Regions from separate parts of the Caulobacter sp. UC70_42 genome, predicted to be linked through region 1. Evidence: riboswitches for the same ligand, from Rfam matches in the RefSeq annotation. Region 1 holds a riboswitch; the other holds the start of a gene.
The links. A riboswitch is a leader RNA that binds a small molecule or an ion and turns the genes downstream of it on or off. The one in region 1 is predicted to bind glycine.

Region 1 (4,327 bases):
GCCTGCAGGCCGGCGGCCCAGACGCGCACCTGGTTGATCGTCACCGGATAGGCGAAACCCGAGCCCAGCGACTGTCCGCGACCGGCCGCGCCCGTCTCCAGCGCCCTGAGCTGGGTGTCGATGGCGCCGGCCGACAGCTCATCGTCGATCACCCGGTCCGCCGAGGCGCGCGGGATCGGGCCGGCGCGGCGTGAGGCCAGGCCGTCGTCGACGAAGGCCAGGCCACGCGACTTGAGCACGCCATTGAAGGTCGCCATCGCCTGGTCGTTGTCGACAAAGCGGGCGCCCAGATAGTTCGACAGACCGAAATAGCCGGTGGCGCGCGACATCAGCCACTCCAGCTTGCGCACGGTGTCCTCGGGCCGGTTGGCGGCGATCAGGGTGTAGGGACCCGGATCGTTGGCCGGATAGTCGGCCGGCTCCATCGGGGTCTCGAGCAGGACCTCGTGGCCGTGGGCGCGGGCCAGGTCGATCCAGCCCTGCAGGCCCTCGGCATAGGGCGCAAAGGACAGGGTGATCTCGCCGGGCAGGGTCTCGATCGCCGCGCGGGTGGTTTGAGCGTTGAGGCCCAGCCCGCCGATGACCACCGACACCTTGGGGCGGCCGTTGGGCGTGAACGGGCGGGCATAGGCCTCGGCCGCGGTGCGGCCGTCGGCGCCGATGATCGGCAGCGGACCGCCGCCGGGGCCCGGCGCGGTCAGGCCGGCGATCGGCGCCTGGGCCAGGCCCGGGCCCTGCTGGATCGGCGGCAGGTTCTGAAGGCCCTCGGCGGTCGGGGCCTGGGCGTCCTCGGGCTTCACGGGCGCGAAGGGATTGGCCGACAGGCCCAGCTGGCCGGGGACCAGTTCGGCCTCGTGCGCGCCTTCGCCGCCCAGGCCTTCGCGCCAGCCTTCGGGCGCGTTCTCGTGGCGCCGATCTTCGTCAGCTCCAGCCGAATCACAGGCGAGCCGGCATGGGGGTCGCTGGTGATCAGGACCAGCGTCGCCAGCGAGGCCAGGAACAGGCAGGCCGCGCCGCTGGCGCCGATGAACGGATTGCTGACCGCGGCCATCAGCTTGGCGCGCAGGTCGCCGGACCCGCCCGGAGCGGGCGTGGCGGCGGCATAGGCGGGCTTACGCGAGAAGGAGACGGCCATGACCCGTTGAGGCTAGCGGGGAAGCTTCCAACATATGGTTAACGAGATATGGCCAGAGGACGTCCTGCCGGCCCTCGCGCTGCGACGCGGCGACGCGGGCGCCGCTGAAATTGGCGTTTTCTGCAATCGCGGCGGGCGCTGAACGATCACGGCGTTCGCGCGAGACCTGATCGGTTGACGGGCGCGCGCATGGCCCATCTCCTGAAGACCTCTCGCGGGAGAGATCGGGCCCCTGGCCCGGCGCTGAAGGCGAAACCACCCCGGAAACGCTCAAGCAGAAGGACCGCGCGAGACGTTGAACGCTGGAAAGCAGGGCGCGTACCGCCCTCGCCGAAGGAGCAAGGCGACCGCCCGTCCATCGGAGGCGGGGCGCTGAATCTCTCAGGCCCAAGGACAGCGGGGGTGTGAAGGCGAGCCGTCCCGGTTCGCTCAGACCCACGCGTGCGCCAATGTCGATCTAGCTGATCCCGTTTATCGATATAGCGAAATGTATTGAACGCGATCGTCATGAACGACTTTCGCGAAATATCTATTATAAGTTCACCTATCAATATTACCGATGTTCATAAATTCGGCAAAGCTGTGCAACGTTTTAACTTTGTGAATATTTGGCCCTATTCCTTACGTTTCTTGATTTACCGATGGTGTCGCCTTGATGACGTTGCCCTGGTCAAAATGATTGGGGATAGTCATGACCACTCACGGATCCGCACGCACCGCCGCCCGCCTTAGGGCGCTTCTTCTCGCAGCCACCGTCCTGGGGGGCGCGACGCCGGTCCTGGCCCAGGAGGCCGACAAGGCCGCCGAATTGGAAACCGTCGTTGTGACGGGCAAGCGCCTGTCGGAAGCCAGTGTCGCCATCGGCACCGACCACGCCACGGCCACCGTCTCGATCACCCGCGAGGCCCTGCTGTCGGCGCCGGCCGGGATCACCGGCCTGAAGATGCTGGAGAGCCTTCCGGGCTTCAACGTCCAGGCCAACGACGCCCTGGGCATGTACGAGTTCGGCAACTCGGTCTCGGTGCGGGCCTTCAACTTCCAGCAGATCGGCTTCCTGCTCGACGGCATCCCGATGGGCCGCAGCGACCAGTTCGGCGGCAGCCCGATCTATCGCTATGTCGACAACGAGAACCTGCTGCGGGTGACCGCCTCGGCTGGGGCCGGCGACGTCGCCCTGCCCAGCTACGCTTCGCTGGGCCCCATCGTCGACTACTTCACCCAGGCCCCGTCGCAAGACGCTGGCGGCGCGATCAGCCAGACCTTCGGCAGCGACGACCTGCGCCGCACCTTCCTGCGCCTGGAGTCTGGCAAGGTGGGTCCGCTGTCGGGCTATGTCAGCGGCTCGTGGATCAAGGGCGATCTGTGGCGCGGTCCGGGCACGATCGATCGCAAGCACTACGAGGGCAAGCTGAAGTACGACCTGCCCAACGGCGGCGACATCAGCTTCCAGACCGTCCACAACGACTATTTCGACTATGACAGCCCGTCGATCACCAAGGCCCAGTACGCCGGGACGGCGGGCGACGTGTTCGGCCGCCAGGGGCGCTATTTCGCCTATCTGGGCGCGGTGCCCACCTCGGTTCCGTTCGGTACGCCGCTGTCGATCCCGACGGGCAGCCTGCCGGAAGCCGTGGCGGGGGTGCCGTACTCCAACGCCAACTACGCCCAGTACTACAAGTTCGCCGTCAACAAGCGGAAGGACCACCTTTACGGTCTGACGCTGAACACGCCGATCACCGACAACTTCGACCTGACCACCACGGCCTATTACGAGGACAAGGGCGGCTACGGTGTCTCGCCCGAGGCCTATGCGACCTCTAAGTCCAGCTATGACGCCGAGGTCGGCAAGGTGGCCGGCATCGTCGCCCCGCGCGGCATCCAGTACGGCCTGTCGGGCATCGACGGGATCCGCAAGGGCGTCACCGCGAAGGTCGCCTGGCATCTTGGCTTCAACAAGATCGAGGCCGGCCTCTGGCTGGAGAACGACGACTATCACCGCACCCAGAACCGCTACAATGTCGAGAACGGCAATCCCGACGGCAAGCCGTTGTTCAACGAGCGGGTCCACGCCCAGCGCGACTACAAGTCGCTGCGCGAGACCCAGCAGTTCTTCGTCAAGGACACCGTCACCCTGCTGGACGCCAAGCTGAAGCTGGAGTTGGGCTTCAAGGCCACCGACATCGACTACAAGATCGCCGGCTATCGCAATCCGGCCGACTATATCAACGGCCGCCACCCGATCCTGAAGGACAACTGGAAGGACAGCTTCCTGCCCCAGGTCGGCGCGGTCTACAGCGTGACCGGCCGCGACCAGATCTTCGCCTCGTATTCGGAGAACATGGCCCTGCCGCGCGGCGCCGACGACATCTTCTCGGCCGCCAGCCCGACCGTCGCCGGCCCCGATCCCGAGACCTCGACCAACTGGGAACTGGGCTACCGCGCCAACCACAAGACGTTCAACGCCTCGATCGTGGCCTACCAGACCGAGTTCAAGAACCGCCTGCAGGCCTTCGCCTCGCTGGTGCCCGGCGGCGGCGGCACGACCGAGACCTTCTACCAGAACGTCGGGGCGGTGAAGGCCAAGGGCGTCGAGTTCAGCGGCCAGTGGAAGCCCGAACTGTTCGCCGGCAAGGCCTATTTCAACGCCAACGTCTCGTACAACGACGCCAAGTTCCAGGACGACGTCCTGAACTATCGCGCCAGCACCACGGCCGCGCCGACCACCCTGGCCGTCGCCGGCAAGAAGGTGCCGGACTTCCCCGACTGGGTGTTCCAGGGCGGCGTGACGCTGGAGCCTTTCGACGGCCTGCTGATGAACATCTCGGCCCGCCACCTGGAGAGCCGCTTCACCAACTTCATCAACAGCGAGAAGGTCGGCGGCTACACCATCGTCAACGCCTATATCGATATCGGCGACGGCTTCGCGGCCGGGCCGTTCAGCCAGGTCAAGGCGCGGGTCAACATCGATAACCTGTTCGACAAGGACTATCTGGGCACCATTAACACCACGGTGAACACGCCCGCCAGCTTCCGCCCGGCGCCGCCGCGCACGATCCAGTTCACGATCTCCGCCGACTTCTAGTCCCCGCCCTCCGGTCGGCCTCTGCAAAGGCCGGCCGGACCCTTTCGAGCGTACCCATGACCCGTTTCCTCCTCGCCACGACCGCCGTCCTGGCCCTGGTCGCCGCCACC
Region 2 (4,327 bases), 770 kb from region 1:
ACAGCGACGAGACGGGCGGGTCCTTGTCGAAGAGATTGGTCGCGTTGGCGTAGAGCTCGACCTCATGGCCCATGACCTCGGGCAGCTTGGCCTGAACGCCCAGGTCGACATAGGTGTAGGCCTTGATGTGGCCGTTCACGAGGTCGACGGTGTTGTTGTAGTTGCCTGGCGAGATGTAGCGCGCCCGCAGGTTGGCGCTGAACACCTTGCCCGACCAGTCGAGCGCCGCGGTCATGCGGCTCTTGGGCGTGCCCAGGCCGAACGAATAGCCTTGCGACTTGACGTACTCGATCTTGCTGACGCCGTCGTTGGTGGTCAGGCTGTTGACCCAGGTCATCAGCCAGCGGGCGCGGATGCGGCCGGGCGCGTCGGGGATCAGGCGGTCGAGATTGGTCGCGTACGAGATCTCGGCGTCGACGCCGTCGGTCTTGTAGTTGGCCAGGTTGACGTAGGTCGAGACGATCCGCGAGATCCCGCCGGTGGCGTCGCGGGTGACCCGCGAACACATGTCGGCATTGCCGTTGGCGCAGCGCGTGACGATGTCCTGCGCCGAGACCGTGGTGATCACGTTGTCGATGTCGATGTCGAAATAGTCGACCGAGATGTTGAAGCCCGGGAGGGCCGGCGGCGAATAGACGAAGCCGGTCGTGAAGGTCTTGGCCGTCTCGGGCGTCAGGTTCGCGTTACCGCCGCCATTGGTCAGCACGTAGACGCTGGAATTGGTCTTCGGGTCGACGATGGTGTTGTAGCCGGTCGTGCTGGTGGTGAAGAGCTCGGTCAGGTTGGCCGAGCGGATGTCGCGCGACTTGGTGATCCGCCCCCGGAAGCCTGGGAAGAACTCGTTCGGTGGCGCCCAGCTTCCACGACCAGATCGAGCCGGTCGTGTTGTAGTCGGACACCCGCGCGGCGGCGTTGACTTCCAGCTTGTTCAGAACCGGGACGTCGCGCACGACGGGCACCAGCACTTCGGCGAAGGCTTCCTTGACGCTGTAGCTGCCGGCCATGGCCGAGAAGCTGAAGGTGGTGAAGGCCTTGGCCGCGTCCAGGTCGCCCACCCGGCGGTCGACCGACTCCTTGCGGGCCTCCGCGCCGACGGCGACCGAGACCGGGCCAGCCGGCAGGCTGAAGGGCTCGCCGCGCAGGCTGAAGCCGCCGACGTCCAGCTTGCTGGTTTCGCGCATCGACGGCGTGCCGGTCACATAGTCCAGCGCCGCTTGCGAAGGCGCGCCCTGGCCGAACAGGTTGATCGGCACGCAGTTGGTCGAGGCGTTGGTCAGGGCGACCCGGCAGATCGGCTGGCCGGTGGTCGGGCTGATCACCGAGTCGACGGCGTTGGCGTAGTTCTGGGTCAGGAAGAACCCAGGGGTGTCGATATTGTTCTCGTTCTCGCCGTGGCTGTAGTAGGCGCTCCAGCGCCAGCCGTCGCCGAAGGCGCCGTCGAACGCGATGGTCCCTTGGGTCGAGACGCGCTCGAAGTCGATCGTCGGATAGGCCTCGGTGTTGAAGCGACCCATGGTGAACGAGGTCTGCCCCGCCGCCGCCAGGGCCGACTTCACGGCCGCCGGCAGATAGGCGTTGTCCGACTTGATCGTCAGGTTGCCGCGGTTGTGGTCGCCGAACCAGATGTAGTTGTTCCACATCCGCGAGCGGCGCAGCTCGGCCGTCATCTTGACCTTGTCGGTCAGGTCATAGGTGACGCTGGCCATGGTGGCGTAACGCTTCTGCGGCGTGACCAGGGGCGACAGGTCGTCGTTCGACGGGCCCTCCCCGCCGACCGAGTTCGTGCCGATCACGGTGCCGTAGTTGAAGTCGCGCAGGCTGCCGTCGGGATTGAAGGCCTTGCCCTTGAGGACGCCCGACATGATCAGGCCGCCATAGGCCGCGTTCGAGAAGCCGACGTCCGGGGCCAGCACGAAGCGGCCCGCGCCGTTCGACACCGTGGCCCAGCGGCCGATGTTCGGCCGGCTGTTCTTCGGGATGACGCCGTCGTTGTCGATGTACTCGCCGCCGATCACGAAATGGCCGCGGCCGTCGGCGAAGCTCTTGCCCGCCGCCGCCTCGAGACGGATCTGTTTGGCGTCGTGGTACGAGGACTCACCACCCTCCACGCCGAGCTTCAGGCCGGTGAAGGTGCGGTCAATGCTGATATTGACCACGCCGGCCACGGCGCCGGAACCCCAGGCGGCCGAAGCGCCGCCGGTCACGACGTCGACGCCCTTGGTCAGGACGCTGGGGATCAGGTTCAGGTCGTTGTCGCCCGAGAAGCGGCGGCCATCCAGCAGCACCAGGGTGCGGCTGATGCCCAGGCCGCGCAGGTCGACCGGCGCGTTGCCCGCGCCCGTGTTGGTGCCGGTGGTCTGGGCCGAGGTCGTGGCGCGGAACTGCGGCAGGTCGTTCAGGGCCGCGGCGATGTTCGGACGGGCGCCGACGCTCAGGTCCTGGGCGGTGACCCGCACCGTCGGGGTGGGCGCCTCGAAGCCGGCGCGGTCGATGCGCGAGGCCGTGACGATGATCTCGCCGACGCTGGTGTCATCGGTCTTGGCGGCGGTCTGGGCGGCGTCCTGAGCGAAGGCGGCGCCGTGCAGGGCCAGGACGGCGGGAACCAGGCTGCAACCCAGCAGCAGTCCCCGGCGAGTTTGGCGTGAAAGAGTCAAGGTAAGATCCCCTATGTTTCAGCAGTCGACAGTCGCTCTCTCCCGCGCGCCCGTTTGTTCGGTCGCGTCGGTCGCGTCGCTCGGGAAGACGTGCGCCTTCCCGGACTCCGCCAGGCGGTTCCTCTGCCCCCGCTGTCCCTTGGCCTGAGAGATTCAGGCGCGGTCGCGCCCTTGCTCCTTCGGCGAGGCCGCTCACTTGTGGAGCGGTCCTGCTTTCCAGCGTCCTCGTGCTCTGCGGTCCCTGTTGCCTGAGCGTTTCCGGGGCGGTTGCGCCTTCGGCGTCGGGCTGACCCGATCTCTTCCGCGAGAGCCAGGCCAATACGACCGGCTCGCCCGATCGCGTCAAAGCGTCGAAATCCGGTACAATGTTGCCCGACGCGCGATGAGGGCGAAAGGAATCCCCCCTGAGCTCAACCGGTGGGCACGACTCGCGTTCGTCCGTCGCCGCGCGATCCGCGAAGGTGACAGGTCGGTGACAGCTTGGGCTGATCGGGACCAGGGGCGAAAACCACGAAGCTTTCGTGAACTTGGCCGGGCGTGATTATTTTTTAGGCGAACGCTGGACTATATTTAAGCAACATCAGCGATCGGCGGACGCGGCTTTCCAGCGCGCCAGCAATTCAGCGCGCCGCCCCTGGTCGAAATTGGCCAGAAGGGCGGGACCGACACGGATCGGCCGGCCGGCCGCGCCCAGCGCCGGCGCGCCGCCGGCGGGGCGGATCGGCGTCAGCCTGGCCTGGGCCAGTCGCCTCTGCCCCTCGTCCGACATCAGATAGTCCAGAAACACCCGGGCCGCCTTGGGATGCGGCGCCGAACGGGTGATGAAGGCCACCCGCGAGAGCGACAGATGATAGTCGCTGGGCACGACATAGCCGATGTCGGCGTTGCGATGGCGCGCCCACCAGTCGGCGTAGAAGCCGTTCATGTCGTAGGCCAGATCGTGCGCGCCCGACAGACTGGTCAGCAGCGGCGCGCCCGGGACGAACAGGCCCGGCTCCGATTTGGCCAAGGCGTCGTACAAGGGCCAGGCGTCCGGATAGGCCTGCAGGTCGCTCGACAGGTACATGAACCCGACCCCGCTCTTTTCGGGATCGTACATGGCGATCTTGCCGCGCCAGCGTTCGGGGTTGGCGCGCAAGGCCGCCAGCAACGCGGCGTGGCTGCGGGGCACCTCCGACTCCTTCAGCGCCTTCCTGTTGTAGGCGAAGACGATCGGCTCGGCCGTCACGCCGAAGCCCTGGTCGCGCCAGACGGCCCAGGCCGGCAGGCCCTTGGCCTCCGGACTGCGATAGGTCTGGGCGTAGCCGTCGTTGATCAGCTTGACCTGGATGTCCATCGACGAACTCCAGGCCACATCGGCGACCGGCGCGCCCGCGTCCGTCTCGGCGATAAGGCGCGCCTGCATCGGTTTGGCGGCCAACTCGACGAAGCGGACCTTGATCTTGGGAAAGCGCTCGCGGAAGCCCTCGCCGATCACCTGGTGGACATCGGTGTTGAGATAGACGACGAGCTCGCCCTCGCGCTCGGCGGCGCGAATATCCCAGCCGCTGGTCGCCTGTCCGATCGACTTCGGCGCGCAGCCGGCCAGGGCGGACGCCAGGGCCAGCGCCGCCATGATCGCCACGGGCCCGCGTCTCTTGACCTGATGAGGCAATCGGCGTCGGATGATGACC

Region 2: it holds a riboswitch for glycine, as region 1 does, so the genes downstream of both, ACHMW8_RS01855 (TonB-dependent receptor plug domain-containing protein) here and ACHMW8_RS05725 (TonB-dependent receptor) in region 1, are expected to answer to the same signal.

Annotation. Positions count from the first base shown of each region.
Region 1 is NZ_CP171994.1:1,095,150-1,099,476, reverse strand. It holds partial or broken gene ACHMW8_RS05730 (divergent polysaccharide deacetylase family protein) at 1-1,135, opposite strand, end outside; glycine riboswitch at 1,341-1,431, shown strand; gene ACHMW8_RS05725 (TonB-dependent receptor) at 1,815-4,217, shown strand; gene ACHMW8_RS05720 (dipeptidase) at 4,274-4,327, shown strand, end outside.
Region 2 is NZ_CP171994.1:327,657-331,983, forward strand. It holds gene ACHMW8_RS01850 (TonB-dependent receptor domain-containing protein) at 1-796, opposite strand, end outside; gene ACHMW8_RS01855 (TonB-dependent receptor plug domain-containing protein) at 684-2,654, opposite strand; glycine riboswitch at 2,785-2,876, opposite strand; glycine riboswitch at 2,880-2,967, opposite strand; gene ACHMW8_RS01860 (ABC transporter substrate-binding protein) at 3,235-4,269, opposite strand.